Cupriavidus taiwanensis LMG 19424: one gene and its partner. The protein of the gene in region 1 binds, or shares a complex with, the protein of each later gene. Links are inferred from orthologs where the notes say so. Each region holds a gene or a part of one and is shown in the gene's direction. Other genes may lie near its edges.

Region 1 (7,401 bases):
CGCCGCGGCGCGGGCTCAGGCACGGGATGCCGGCCTCGCGCAGGGCGCGCTCGTAGTCGGCCAGATGGGTCTTGCGGCGCACCAGCAAGTGCATGTCGCTCCAGCGCGCGGGCCGCTGCGTGCTGCCTTCGTGTACCGGCACGGTATCGCGCACCAGCCGCAGCCACGCCGCCACGCGCCGCCCTTCTTCGAGCCGCAGCGAATCGCCAGCCTGCCGGCGCGGCTGCAGCAGCGTGTCGCGATGCGCGGAGTCGGCGTTGGCCGGTTCGCCATTGGCATCCGCCGCCACGCTCTCATCGGCATGATCAGCGTGATCGGCGTCATCGGCGTCATCGGCTTCATCGGGCTCCACCAGCGGCAGCAACCACACCGGCCCGCCGCAGCCGCCCAGTGCCGTGGTCTGGGTCGAGTACAGCGGATAGCGGCCCTCGGCGCGCGCGCTGTCGAACACGGCGTTGACCCAGTCCAGCACCTCGGCGCGATTGCGCCGGGTCCGGTTGGTGCGCAGCACGGTGGCGCCGAAGGCATCGCGCAGCATCTCGCCGGCGGCGCCAAAGAGCCTGGCGTCGGCGCGGCGGAAGCGGTAGATCGATTGCTTGGGATCGCCCACCAGGAACACCGTCGGGCGCTCGCCGAGCCCCGCATAGCCGGCCAGCCAGCCCTGCAGGATGCGCCATTGCAGCGGGTTGGTGTCCTGGAACTCGTCGAGCAGCAGGTGGCGGTAGCGCGCGTCGAGCCGCACCTGCAGGTAGGTGGCGGTTTCCTCGTCCGACATCAGCCGCGCGGCCTGCCATTCGAGGTCGGCGAAATCCATCGCGCGCTGCTCGTCCTTGTGCTGCTGGTAGCGCGTCAGCAGCGCATCGCCGATGCGGAACAGGGCCTGGTTGATCGCCAGCACCGCGGCTTCGCAGCAGCGCGCGCTGATCTCGTCGAGCATCGCGCAGATCGCGGCATGCTCGTCCAGCAGCGCATCGACCATGCCCTCGCCGCCCGCGGCCCTGGCCAGTGCCGCGGTGCGCCGCAGCGAGCGCGGCCCGCCGGTGGTAGTGAAGAACGCGGCGCGCAACTGCGCGAACACGCGTTCAGCTGGCTTGCCCGGCACGGCGCCGGCTTCGCGCCAGGCGGCGATCGCCATCAGCGCCTCGGTGATGCGGCCGGCATGGGCCTGCTCGCTCCTGCCCGCCGCGCCCAGCCGCGCCGCCAGCGCTTCGCACGCATCGCGCCAGCCTTCATCGGCCAGCGCCTGCAGCAGCACGTCGCCCTGCGCGTCCTCGCCCAGGCAATCGGACAGCGCCTGCAGCGGGTCGCCGCCCTCGCGCATCGCCCACCATTCGCTGCGGGCGTGGAACATCGCGTCGAGCAGCGCGCGCGCCTGGAAATCGCCCACGGTATCGACCAGCGTTTCCCATGCGGCGCGCAGCTCGGCGTAAGGCGGCGTGGCCAGCGCGCGCCACACCGGCGCCCAGGCCTCGCGCTTCATGCGCAGCGCGTCTTCGCGCAGCGCCGCGCCCGGCACGATGCCAGACGCCAGCGGCGCGCCGCGCAGCAGCGTGCCGAACCAGCCGTGGAAGGTGTCGATCGCCATGCGCCCCGGCGCGGCCAGCACCTGCGCATGCAGCCGCCGCGCGCGCGGCAGCGCCTCGCGCGCGGCATCAGCGCAGAGGCCGCGCTGCACCAGCGCTGCGATCACGTCGTCGTCGCTGTCGCGCGCCAACTGCGCCAGCACTTCGAGCAGGCGGTCGCGCATTTCTTCGGCGGCCTTGCGCGTAAAGGTGATCGCCAGGATTTCGTGCGGTGCCGCGCCGGCCAGCAGCAGGCGCACCAGGCGCGCCACCAGCAGCCAGGTCTTGCCGCTGCCGGCGCAGGCTTCAACGACCACCGAACGCGCCGGATCGCAGGCCGCGCGCGTGAATTCCGCTTCGGAAACCGGCGCGCCATCGCGCTGGTAAGGCTGGACGTCGTGCAGATCGTGAGGCGTCATGATGTCAGCGCCGGCACGGCGGTGGAGTCCCAGAAGCCCTTGCGGCACAGGCCGCGGGCGGTGCAATACACGCAGGCCGAGGCATCGCCGAAGGCCGGCAGCCTGGCGCCCTGGCGCAGCCGCATGACGTCGTCGCGCATCTGGCGTTCCAGCCAGGTGACCGCGGCCTCGAAGTCGGGCAGCCCGACCTCGCGCTGCGCCGCCGGCGCGCCCTCGCGCGCGCCTTCCAGCGAGACCCAGCTGCCGGCCGCGGCATCGGCGCGCAGCAGGCCGTAGAACGGCAGCTGGCAGTCTTCCTCGACCTCGGCCAGCTTGCGCTTCAGGCGAGTGGCGCTCTGGGTCTTGTAGTCCAGCACGGCATGCGCGCCGCCGGGACCCTGGTCGAGCCGGTCGATGCGCCCGGTCAGGCGCAGCGGCTGGCCGTCCGGCATCGGCAGGTCGATGCCGGCGTCGATTTCGCCGCCACGCCAGAACCAGCCCTCGGCCTCGCGCGCGGACTGCCACGCGACATACGACGGCAGCACCTCGCGCCAGCGCCGGTAGTAGGCAATGGCGTTGCCGTCCTCGGCCATCAGCGCGCCGAAGACCTCGTCGGAGATCTCGCCCAGGCGCGCCAAGCGCTGGTCGTCGGACAGCGTCTCGCCGCGCTCGCGCCGCGCGTGCAGTTCCTTGTGGTAGGTCAGCAGCACGCGATGAAGGGTCTCGCCGATATCGCGCTTCTCCAGCTCGTCGCTGACCGTCTCCAGCCCGGCCAGCCCCAGCATGCGGCCGGCGAAGAACTGGTAGGGGCAGCGGCGCAGCATGTTGTACGCCTGCGCGCTCCAGCGCACGGGCACCAGTGCGGGTTCGGCCGCCGGGGCCGGCATGCCGCGCACATCGGCGAAGGTCTCGTGCGCCTGCGGCGTGGCGGCGCCTTCGATGCTGACCCCGGCGCGCGCGCAGCACGCCGCCAGCCGCTCGATCCAGCCCGACACGTGGTGCGGCTCGCCGCGGCTGCCGTAGCGCTGCCAGGTCAGCACCACGTCGTCGTTGTTCAGCAGCACCTCGGCCAGGTCGCGCGCCTGTTGCGCGAAGCGTGCCTCGCGGTCTTCCAGGTCGAGCTCGCGCCGCATCTGGTTGGAGAAGAACATCAGCTCGGCGGCACTGGACGGCAACTGGGCGTCGTCGCAGCCGACAATCACCACGCCCTCGAAGCGTCGCATGCGCGCGCCGTTCAGCGGCAGGATGGTGATGCGCGCGGGCCCGCTGGCCGAGGGCTCCTTGTAGGCGACCGACTCCAGCAGCGCCGACAGCATCGCGCGGAACTCGCCCTGCGACAGCGTGGCGTGGCCGCCGGTCTCGTCGCGCGGCAGCTCCTGCAGCCGCGCCAGTGCATCGAGCAGCTGGCTGCCGGCGTCGTCGGCGGCCAGCGCGGCGCGCATGCCGAGGCCATCCAGCATGCCGTCGAGCCGCTCCAGCCACGTCGCCAGCGGATGCTGGGCGAAACCGCGCGGCCAGCGCGCGGCCTCGTCGGCGAGCACGGTGATCAGGCCATGGGCCGCGCGGCGCGGCGCCTGGTCGGCATCCTCGCCGTCGCCGGCGTCCTGCAGCGTGCTTGCCGGCGCGTGCGCGAACAGCTGGCGCAGCCTGGCCCAGCCCCCGGTAATGCCCTCGCGCCGCACCTGGTGCTCGAGCAGCGCGATGGCCGCGCCGCGCGCGGCGACATCGGGCAGGCAGAACGGGCTCTTGAGCAGGTCGAGCAACGCCGCGGTATCGCCATCGCGCAGCAGCAGGTCGAACCAGCGCATCAGCGCCGCGGCGGCGCGCGTCGTGGAGAGCTTCCAGCCGGTCTCGTCGCGCACCGGCGCGCCGGCGCGGGCCAGCAGCGCGCGCGCGCGGCGCGCCACCACGCGATCGTGCGCGACCAGCGCCACCTGGCGGCGGCCCGCATTGAGCCACTGCACCAGCTGCGCCGCCGCGGCGGCAGCTTCATCCTCGAAGCGGGCACAGCCAATCACGCGGACCGACGGACGCCGCGGCGGCAGCGCGGGCATCGCTGGCGGCGCCGCCTGGACCGCCGATTCGTCGTCGCCGGCAATCCTGGCTTCCGGCCACAGCGCCAGCAGCGCGTGGTACCAACCGGCATCGCCGTCGTCCTGACCACTCCAGTCATAGCCGACGCGAAGCACCGGCACCAGTTCGGCGGCATCGCGCAGGAACGCGGCTTCGAGCGGCGTGGGCGGCGTCGGCGCGATCCAGATCACCGGACCGCGCAATTGCTGCGACAGTTCGCGCAGCGCGCGGCGCCTGGCCGGCAGCGGATCGTCGGGCCCGGACAGCGCCTGCCAGAACGCCAGCACGATGCGCGCCTCTTCGCCGAGGAAACGCTCCGACAGATGCGAATAGGTCCGCGCCAGCGCGCCTTGCAGCAGTCCCGCGCGATCGTCGCCGTCGATCTCGTCGTCGTCGCGGATGGCGGCGTCTTCGAGCCAGCGCGCGCTGAGCTCGTCGCAGATCGCCAGCAGTGTCTGCGACAGGCCCCATGCCGCGGTTTCGTTCTGCGCGCCGAAGGCGCGGCGCAGCCAGTCCTGGCCGCGCACCGCCTGCTGCACGGCGAGCAGGCGCGCAGCCGGGCTGCGCACCGGGGCGCCTTCGGGCGGCAGGTCGAGCAGCCAGTGGCCCAGCGTCAGCACACGCGGCAACAGCCGCGGGCGCCCGGCCGCCCGGGCCGCGGCGTCCAGCGCCTGGCGCCCGCCAGGAATCTGCGCGGCAGTCGGCACGACCACGTGCGCGCCCGCCTCGGGCGCGCCGCAGCGGTCGAGGAAATACCAGGCAGCCGTGGCCGCCTGCTCGAGAAAATCAGGGCCGGGGCGAAAACTAAGCGACGTCATGGGCCGTCATTGAGGCGTTGGCCGCAAGGCTGCGGAACGGCGTCGATCGGAAACGCATCAGGAAGCAAGGCAACAATGGCGCGGCGCCGCCAGCCGGCGCGTCCGGCGGCGGGGGCACCGCGGTACGGGAACAGCCCCGCCGCTTCAGTCAGAACCGCCTTCCAGGCGGGCGCGGATTTCGCGCGCGGTTTCGAGCAGCCCTTCGTAGCCGGAGCGCGCATGTTCGGGCAGGTCGGGATCGCCCACCAGCGTGCCGAGCGTTTCGATGATGCTGTAGACCAGGCCGCGGGCGGCGCCGCTGGCAATGCTGTTGGTCTCCACGGCGCTGCTGAGATGGTCCAGCGCATCGCTCAGGTGGTCGACGTCCGGCGCCTGGCCGGGCTCGGGCTGCGAAGGCTTGCGGGGATCGGTGTTCATGTCGATGACCTAGTCAGGGGCGCAGGGTGCATGGATGGTGCGCCGCGAGTCGCCCACCGGGCGCCGTGCGAACCGCTTCTATTCTACGCGCACGCGGTACGCGTCCGGCACCGCGGCGCGCATAAGTGCATTCTATGACACCCCCCGCCTCCTGACCTCGGCGATTGGGTAAAACTCTCGCCGCCATTGAAAATAAGCATTTCAATGAATTAAACCTTTGCACCAGAATGACGGCATTGTTTGCGGGCCCGAACTCCCATGTTTTGCCCGGGCTTGCCGGATGTGCCGGCGGCCGGTCTTGAAAATCGGCAAACTGGTAACATATCGTCAGCACCGGGCGCGGTAGCGGCCTCCACCGCCTGCTTCAGGCGCAAAGAGGCGGCCCGACGGGTCCGCGCAATCTCGTGTAAGGTAACGGTTCGGCCGTCCAGCCTTCAACATAAACAGAGCGAAACCAGAGGTTTTCCGCCATGAGCGAACAAATCAAGTATGTGAGCGACGCCTCGTTCGACGCTGACGTCCTCCAGTCCGACAAGCCCGTCCTGCTCGATTTCTGGGCGGAATGGTGCGGCCCCTGCAAGATGATCGCGCCGATTCTGGACGAAGTCGCCAAGGACTACGGCGACAAGCTGCAGATCGCCAAGATCAATGTCGATGAAAACCAGCAAGTGCCGGCCAAGTTCGGCATCCGCGGCATCCCGACGCTGATCCTGTTCAAGAACGGCGCGGTCGCGGCCCAGAAGGTCGGCGCGCTGTCGAAGTCGCAACTGACTGCCTTCCTCGACGGCAACCTGTAAGCTGCGCGCCGGGACCCGACCCACGGTCCCGGTTTCGTCACGATCCGACGTGCGTGCGCCACACCCTGGCGCGCCGGTCGGATTGTGCTAAGATGCCACCAACAACTCCCCGAGCGTTCGCTCATTTCTCCCCCTTCCTTTAGGTCTCGCCCGTCCGGGCCCATCTGTACCCCTCGTCTATGCACCTGACAGAACTCAAATCGCTTCACGTGTCTGCGCTTCTCGAAATGGCGGCTACGCTCGAGATCGACAACGCACAGCGGATGCGCAAACAAGAACTGATGTTTGCGATCCTGAAGAAGCGCGCCAAGATGGGCGAAACCATCTACGGAGACGGCACCCTGGAAGTTCTGCCTGACGGCTTCGGTTTCCTGCGCTCGCCCGAGACCTCCTACCTGGCCAGCACGGACGACATCTACATCAGCCCGTCGCAGATCCGCCGCTTCAACCTGCACACCGGCGATTCGATCGAGGGCGAGGTGCGCACGCCCAAGGACGGCGAACGCTATTTCGCGCTGGTGAAGGTGGACAAGGTCAACGGCCAGGCGCCCGAAGCGGTCAAGAACCGCATCATGTTCGAGAACCTGACGCCGCTGCATCCGAACCGGCCGCTCACGCTCGAACGTGACATCAAGGCCGAAGAGAACATCACCGGCCGCATCATCGACATGATCGCGCCGATCGGCCGCGGCCAGCGCGCGCTGCTGGTGGCGTCGCCCAAGTCCGGCAAGACCGTGATGCTGCAGCATATTGCGCACGCGATCGCCAACAATCATCCGGAAGCCGACCTGTTCGTGCTGCTGATCGACGAGCGTCCGGAAGAAGTGACCGAGATGCAGCGCTCGGTGCGCGGCGAGGTGGTCGCCTCCACCTTCGACGAACCGGCCATCCGCCACGTCCAGGTCGCCGAGATGGTGATCGAGAAAGCCAAGCGCCTGGTCGAGCTGAAGCGCGATGTGGTGATCCTGCTGGACTCGATCACCCGCCTGGCGCGCGCCTACAACACGGTGGTGCCGGCCTCGGGCAAGGTGCTGACCGGCGGTGTCGACGCCAACGCGCTGCAGCGCCCCAAGCGCTTCTTCGGCGCCGCGCGCAACCTGGAGGAAGGCGGCTCGCTGACCATCATCGCCACCGCGCTGATCGAGACCGGCAGCCGCATGGACGACGTGATCTACGAAGAGTTCAAGGGCACCGGCAACATGGAAGTGCACCTGGAACGCCGCCTGGCCGAAAAGCGCGTCTACCCTTCGATCAACCTGAACAAGTCCGGCACGCGCCGCGAAGAACTGCTGATCAAGCCGGACATCCTGCAGAAGATCTGGGTGCTGCGCAAGTT
Region 2 (7,353 bases), 1.3 Mb from region 1 along the record:
CCTTGAGCTTCTCCACCACCCGGTGGACTTCGTCGTCCGAGACAAAGGCGCCGTGCACGCGCACCGGCAGGCCGGTGCCTGGCGCCAGGTAAAGCATGTCGCCCATGCCCAGCAGGGTTTCGGCGCCTTGCTGGTCGAGGATGGTGCGCGAATCGATCTTGCTGCTGACCTGGAACGCGATCCGGGTCGGCACATTGGCCTTGATCAGGCCGGTGATCACGTCCACCGACGGGCGCTGCGTGGCCAGCACCAGGTGCAGGCCGGCGGCGCGCGCCTTCTGCGCGATGCGGGCGATCAGCTCTTCCACCTTCTTGCCGACCACCATCATCAGGTCGGCCAACTCGTCGATGACAATGACGATGGTGGGCAGCTTTTCCAGCGGCTCGGGCGCGTCCGGGGTCAGGCTGAACGGATTCGGGATCTTCTCTTCCTTTGCCGCGGCCTCGTCGATCTTCTTGTTGTAGCCGGCCAGGTTGCGCACGCCCAGCTTGCTCATCAGCTTGTAGCGGCGCTCCATCTCGCCGACGGCCCAGTTCAGCGCGTTGCCGGCCTGGCGCATGTCGGTCACCACCGGGCACAGCAGGTGCGGGATGCCCTCGTAGACGCTCATTTCCAGCATCTTCGGGTCGATCAGGATCAGGCGCACGCTTTCGGGCTTGGCCTTGTACAGCAGCGACAGGATCATCGCATTGATGCCCACCGACTTGCCCGAGCCGGTGGTGCCGGCCACCATGCAGTGCGGCATGCGCGCCAGGTCCGCCACCATCGGCTTGCCGGCAATGTCCTTGCCCAGCGCCATGGTCAGGCTGGACGCGCTCTCGTTGTAGACCTGCGAGCCCAGGATTTCCGACAGGCGCACGGTCTGGCGCTTCGGGTTGGGCAGCTCCAGCCCCATGTAGTTCTTGCCGGGGATGGTCTCGACCACGCGGATCGACACCAGCGACAGCGAACGGGCCAGGTCGCGCGCCAGGTTCACCACCTGGCTGCCCTTGACCCCGGTGGCGGGTTCGATCTCGTACCGGGTGATGACCGGGCCCGGGTAGGCCGCCACCACCTTGACCTCGACGCCGAAGTCCTTGAGCTTTTTCTCGATCAGGCGCGAGGTGAATTCCAGCGTCTCGGCGCTGACGGTCTCCTGGTGCGGCGGGATCGGGTCCAGCAGCGACAGCGGCGGCAGGTCCGAGTCCTGGATGTCGGCGAACAGCGGCTGCTGCTTCTCGCGCTCGACGCGCTCGTGCTTGGGCACCGCCTGAGGGCGCACGATCTGCACCGGCGCCGCCTCTTCGATGCGCACGCGCTGCACCTCGACGGTTTCCTTGCGCTCGGTCTTGGCGGCCTCGCCGATGATGCGGTCCTGCTTGCTCTCGCGGCGGGCCTTGAAGCCCAGGAACAGGGTTTCGACAAAGCCGCCGATCTGCTCGGCCACGGTCAGCCACGAGAAATGGAAGAACAGCGACAGCCCGATCGCCAGCAGCAGCAACAGCAGCAGGGTTGCGCCGGTAAAGCCCAGCGCCACCTGCAGCCAGCCGCCGAGCAGGTCGCCCAGCACGCCGCCGGGGGCGCGCGGCAGCGCGGCGCGCAGCGGATACATGCGGATCGCCTCCAGGCCCATGCTGGAGAACAGGGTCAGCACAAAGCCGATCCAGCTGACGGTAACGCCCTGGCGGTGCAGGCTGTGGTCGGTGCGTTCCGGCAGCTCGGCGGTCAGCGTGCGCCAGCCGCGCCAGCAGCGGCGCACCAGCAGCACCGCCAGCCAGTAGGCGGAAAAACCGAAGATGAAGAACAGCACATCCGCCACCCAGGCGCCGACGCGGCCGCCCAGGTTATGGATATCGGCCACCTGGTTGGCATGGGACCAGCCCGGGTCGGTCTTGCTGTAGCTGGCCAGCACGCACAGGAAACCGAGCGTGACAGCCAGCAGCAGGAACCAGCGGACTTCGCCCAGCAGTTTGCCGATGCGGGATGGCAAGGCTGAGGGATCGGTGCGGGTGGTCGTGGTAGCTCGGGCCATGCCTGGTTGAAACTCGCGTGTTAGGGGATTCCGGAGGGTTTCGGACCGATGCCGCCAGCGCCCGGCGGTCACTCGGCAGGTGACTGGCAGGCATCGTGGCGGCCATTTTAACGTGGCCCGACACTATCGCACCCATTGGAATTTGCAACAGTGAGCAAATGCGGCTCCTCTTATAATGTCGCTTTCGAGCAATGCCGGTGGGCACCATGCCGCACCGGCCACAGGAACGCATCATGGCAAAACACGCAAAAGTGCTGATTCTCGGTTCCGGTCCCGCCGGCTACACCGCCGCGGTCTACGCGGCCCGCGCCAACCTGGAACCGGTGCTGATCACCGGCCTGGCCCAGGGCGGCCAGCTGATGACCACCACCGACGTCGAGAACTGGCCGGGCGATGCCAAGGGTGTCCAGGGCCCCGAGCTGATGCAGCGCCTGCTGGCGCACGCCGAGGAATTCAAGACCGAAATCATCTTCGATCACATCCATACCGCGAAGCTGGTGGACGAGCACGGCAAGCCGGCCCGCCCCTTCACGCTGATCGGCGACGCCGGCGAGTACACCTGCGACGCGCTGATCATCGCCACCGGCGCCTCGGCCCAGTACCTGGGCCTGCCGTCCGAGGAATCCTTCATGGGCCGCGGCGTGTCCGCCTGCGCCACCTGCGACGGCTTCTTCTACAAGAACCAGGAAGTGGCCGTGGTCGGCGGCGGCAATACCGCCGTGGAAGAAGCGCTGTACCTGTCGCATATCGCCAGCAAGGTCACCGTGATCCACCGCCGCGACAGCTTCCGCGCCGAACCGATCCTGGTCGACCGCCTGCTGCAGCGTGAAAAGGAAGGCCGCGTGGTGATCCGCTACGACAGCGTGCTGGACGAAGTGCTGGGCGACGAGTCCGGCGTTACCGGCATCCGCGTGCGCGGCACCAAGACCGGTCAGACCGAAGAGCTGAAGCTGGCCGGCGTCTTCATCGCCATCGGCCACAAGCCCAACACCGACCTGTTCACCGGCCAGCTGGCCATGGAGAACGGCTACCTGGTGACCAAGTCGGGCCTGCAGGGCGACGCCACGGCCACCAGCGTGCCGGGCGTGTTCGCCGCCGGCGACGTGCAGGACCACGTCTACCGCCAGGCCATCACCAGCGCCGGCACCGGCTGCATGGCCGCGCTGGACGCGCAGCGCTTCGTCGAAGCCCTGAAGTAAGCCCCCCGCCGGCGGCCATTGCCGCCGCCGGCGCGTCACCCGGGCACGGGCCCGCCCGCGGCCCCGCCAGTCGATATAATCGGCGCCGAGCCTCCGGAGATTTTTTCAATGACGCACGGCGCCCGCAAACCCGACCGACCGCCCCAACGCCTCGGCCTGAACGACCTTGCCAGGCTGCGCGACACCCTCAAGGCCGAGACCGAGCGCCGCGAGGCCGAGCGCCTCGCCGCCGAGCAGGCGGCCGCGCGCGCCCGCGCCGAGGCCGACGTCTTTCGCACCAGCGTGGGCCAGGTCAGCCAGCTGCGCGACCGCAACCGCGCCCACCATCCCCCCAGCAAGCCCGCCCCCGTGCCGGTGCAATCCCAGCGCAACGACCAGGCGGTGCTGCAGGCGTCCCTCTCCGACGAATTCGATGTGGAAAGCCTGCTCGAAACCGACGAGACGCTGTCATTCCGCCGGCCTGGCATCGGCATGGACGTGGTGCGCAAGCTGCGCCGCGGCGAATGGGTGCCGCAGGACAAGGTCGACCTGCACGGCCTGCGCAGCGACGAGGCGCGCGAGGCGCTGGCCGAGTTCCTGCGCCGCTCGGTGCGCAACGGCGTGCGCTGCGTGCGCGTGATCCACGGCAAGGGCCTGGGTTCGCCCGACAAGCTGCCGGTGCTCAAGGGCAAGGTGCGCAGCTGGCTGGTGCAGAAGGAGGAAGTGCTGGCCTTCGTGCAGGCGCGCGAAGCCGAAGGCGGCGCCGGCGCGCTGATGGTGCTGCTGCGCCAGCCGCGCGCCTGACGACACGCCCGGATGCACGTTCCGCTCGCGTTGCTGATGGGGCCGCTGCCCCTGATCCTCCACATCATGGAGGTGATCGGCGTGCTCGCCTTCGCGGTCTCGGGGGTAGTCGATGCGCGCAAGCAGCGCCTGGACGTGGTCGGCACCTTCGTGGTGGCCTTTGCCACCGCCTTCGGCGGCGGCACCGTGCGCGACGTGCTGCTCGACCGGCGCCCGTTCTACTGGGTCGACCATGAAGGCTATGTGCTGCTGATCTTCGTGATGTCGTTCGGCGCGTCGTTCGTGCTGCGCGTGGTCAGCCGCGTGGCTTCGGACCGGGCCATGATCGTGGCCGACGCCATCGGGCTGGGCCTGTTCTCGGTGACCGGCGCCTCGCTGGCGCTGGTGGCGCAGATGACTCCCACCGTGGCGGTCATGATGGGCATCATCTCCGCCGTGTTCGGCGGCGTGGTGCGCGACGTGCTGTGCAATGAAGTGCCGATGATCCTGCGTGACCGCTCGCCCTATGCCACCTGCTCGTTCATCGGCTGCTGGATCTATATCGGACTGACCTGGGTCGAGGTACAGCAGGAGGCGGCGCTGCTGACCGGCGCGCTGGCGATCATCGCCATGCGCCTGGTCTCGGTGCGCTATGGCTGGAAGCTGCCGAGCTGAGCTGGCGGCCGGCGCGCACGCACCAATGAAAACGCCGCCCTGCAAGGCGGCGTCTCGCTGAGCTGGCCGATGGCTCAGACGGCGGCTTCGTCCTGCTCGCCAGTGCGGATGCGGATCACGCGCTCGATCTCGGTGACGAAGATCTTGCCGTCGCCGATCTTGCCGGTGTGGGCGGCCTTGACGATGGCGTCCAGCACGGTGTCGAGCTGGTTCTCGGCCACCACCACTTCGATCTTGATCTTGGGCAGGAAGTCGACCACGTACTCGGCGCCGCGGTACAGCTCGGTATGCCCTTTCTGGCGGCCAAATCCCTTTACTTCGGTCACCGTCAGCCCGGTCACGCCGACATCAGCCAGGGCTTCACGCACCTCGTCGAGCTTGAACGGTTTGATGATGGCGGTAATCTGCTTCATGACTGGCCCCTGTTTATCGTTTGTTCACGCGCCTGGCGGCGCATCGCCGCGGACGCGGCGCTCTCCGGAGGGCATTTTAACAGCCCTTGGGCGCTTGCATTTTTGCCTGCGGCACATGCGGCGCGGCGGTTGCGTGGCCAAGCGTGCATCCGGAGCCGTCCGCGCCTGTGGATAACCCTGGGGACAGGCACTGGAGAACCTGTGCACAACGCCGCACTCCAGCACCATGTCCGCCGACCGCGGCGCTCAATCCGGCACCTTCTCCAGGTCCGCGAGCCACACCACCGACTCCGAGTCGCTGGGCGCACGCCAGTCGCCGCGTGGCGACAACGAGCCGCCCGACCCCACCTTGGGCGCATTCGGCACGCACGAGCGCTTGAACTGGCTGGTGCGGAAGAAGCGGTCCAGGAAGATCGCCAGGTTGCGCTTGATGTCGGGCAGGCCGTACTGGTTGCGCGCCACGTGCGGGCCGTTGGGCCAGATGCCGCGCTCGCGGTCGCCCCAGGCATGCAGTGCCAGGAAGGCGATCTTGGACGGGGTAAAGCCAAAGCGCAGCGTGTAGTAGAGGTTGAAGTCCTGCAGCTCGTACGGGCCGATGGTGCTTTCGGTCTTCTGCTCGGGGCCGTGGTTGCTGTCGCCGGGGACCAGCTCGGGGCTGATGTCGGTGTCGAGCACCGCCAGCAGCACGTCCGAGCCGCCCGCGCCGACCTGCCCGGTCTCGGCGACCCAGCGCACCAGGTGCGAGATCAGCGTCTTCGGCACGCTCGCGTTGACGTTGTAGTGCGACATGTGGTCGCCCACGCCATAGGTGCACCAGCCCAGCGCCAGCTCGCTCAGGTCGCCGGTGCCGATCACGATGGCATGGTTGTAGTTGGCCAGCCGGAACAGGTGGTTGGTGCGCTCGCCCGCCTGCACATTCTCGAAGGTCACGTCGTAGACCTTTTCGCCGGCGGCATAGGGGTGGCCCAGGTCCTTCAGCATCGCCAGGCACGATGGCCGGATATCGATCTCGGTGGCGGTGCAGCCGACCACCTGCATCAGCTGGCGCGCCTGCTGCAGCGTGCGGCCGCTGGTGGCAAAGCCGGGCATGGTGTACGCGAGGATATTGGCGCGCGGCAGGCCCAGCCGGTCCATCGCCTTGGCGCAGACCAGCAGCGCGTGGGTGGAATCGAGCCCGCCCGAGACGCCGATCACCACCTTGCTGATCTTGCTTGCGGACAGCCGCTGCACCAGCGCCTGCACCTGGATGTTGTAGACCTCCATGCAGCGTTCGTCGCGCTGGCGCGGATCCGCCGGCACGTACGGGAAGCGCGCCACGTTGCGCTCCAGCGGCAGCGACTTTTCCAGCGTCAGGTCGAGCGGGAAGCGCACGACGCGGAACTGGTCCACCTCGGCCTTGTGCCGCCGCACCGAGTGGCCGAAGGTCACCTGGTGCATGCGCTCGCGCGAGAGCCGCTCGACGTCGATATCGGCGAACAGCAGGTGCGAGGTGTCGGCAAAGCGCTCGGACTCGGCCAGCAGCTCGCCGTTCTCGCAGATCAGCGCCTGGCCGTCCCAGGCCAGGTCGGTGGACGACTCGCCCTTGCCGGCCGAGGTGTACAGGTAGGCCGCCAGGCAGCGCGCCGACTGCTGCGACACCAGCTGGTGCCGGTAGCCCGACTTGCCGACCACGATATTCGATGCCGACAGGTTGACCAGCACCGTAGCCCCGGCCAGCGCCGCGAACGACGACGGCGGGATCGGCACCCATACGTCCTCGCAGATTTCGGCGTGGAAGCGGAAGTCGGGGATGTCCTCGATGTCGAACAGCAGGCCGGCGCCGAACGGCACCTGTTGGCCCAGCAGCTCGATCGAATCGACCGCGGCGTTGTCGGCGGCGCTGAACTGGCGCGCCTCGTAGAACTCCCAGTAGTTGGGCAGGTAGGTCTTGGGCACCACGCCCTGGATGCGCCCGCGCGCCACCACCACGGCGCAGTTGAACAGCTGGTGCTCGACCCGCAGCGGCATGCCCACCACCAGCGCCACCGGCAGCTTGCGCGAGGCTTCGACGATGGTCGCCAGCGCCGCCTGGCAGGCATCCAGCAGCGCGCGCTGGTGGAACAGGTCGTCGCAGGTATAGGCCGACAGCCCCAGTTCCGGGAACGCGACCAGCACGGCGCCGCGCTGCGCCGCCTGCGTCGCCAGGGCAATGGTCTCGTTGGCGTTGAAGGCCGGGTCGGCGACGCGGCAGACCGGCACGCCCACCGCGACGCGCGCAAAGCCGTGCGAATACAGGTTGAAAAACAGGTTTTTC

The links. The genes of interacting proteins can lie anywhere in the genome.
Region 2: the proteins of trxA (region 1) and trxB are in contact, whole or in part, in a crystal structure (PDB 1F6M), measured with the Escherichia coli proteins. The link is inferred for Cupriavidus taiwanensis LMG 19424 from one-to-one orthologs.

Annotation. Positions count from the first base shown.
Region 1 is NC_010528.1:2,048,169-2,055,569, forward strand. The notes cover bases 4,494-7,401. They hold trxA (thioredoxin TrxA), read left to right. Parts: upstream 4,494-5,738; coding sequence 5,739-6,065; downstream 6,066-7,401. Other genes in these bases: RALTA_RS09350 (PD-(D/E)XK nuclease family protein), read right to left, coding at 4,494-4,851; RALTA_RS09355 (hypothetical protein), read right to left, coding at 4,996-5,268; rho (transcription termination factor Rho), read left to right, coding at 6,245-7,401. Also shown: RALTA_RS09345 (UvrD-helicase domain-containing protein), read right to left, coding at 1-1,981; more of RALTA_RS09350, read right to left, coding at 1,978-4,493. UniProt on the Escherichia coli protein: Participates in various redox reactions through the reversible oxidation of its active center dithiol to a disulfide and catalyzes dithiol-disulfide exchange reactions.
Region 2 is NC_010528.1:759,234-766,586, reverse strand. What follows is about bases 1,368-4,227. They hold trxB (thioredoxin-disulfide reductase), read left to right. Parts: upstream 1,368-2,244; coding sequence 2,245-3,210; downstream 3,211-4,227. Other genes in these bases: RALTA_RS03560 (trimeric intracellular cation channel family protein), read left to right, coding at 4,006-4,227; RALTA_RS03565 (Smr/MutS family protein), read left to right, coding at 3,319-3,993; RALTA_RS03575 (DNA translocase FtsK), read right to left, coding at 1,368-2,011. Also shown: more of RALTA_RS03575, read right to left, coding at 1-1,367; more of RALTA_RS03560, read left to right, coding at 4,228-4,647; glnK (P-II family nitrogen regulator), read right to left, coding at 4,722-5,060; RALTA_RS03550 (NAD(+) synthase), read right to left, coding at 5,307-7,353.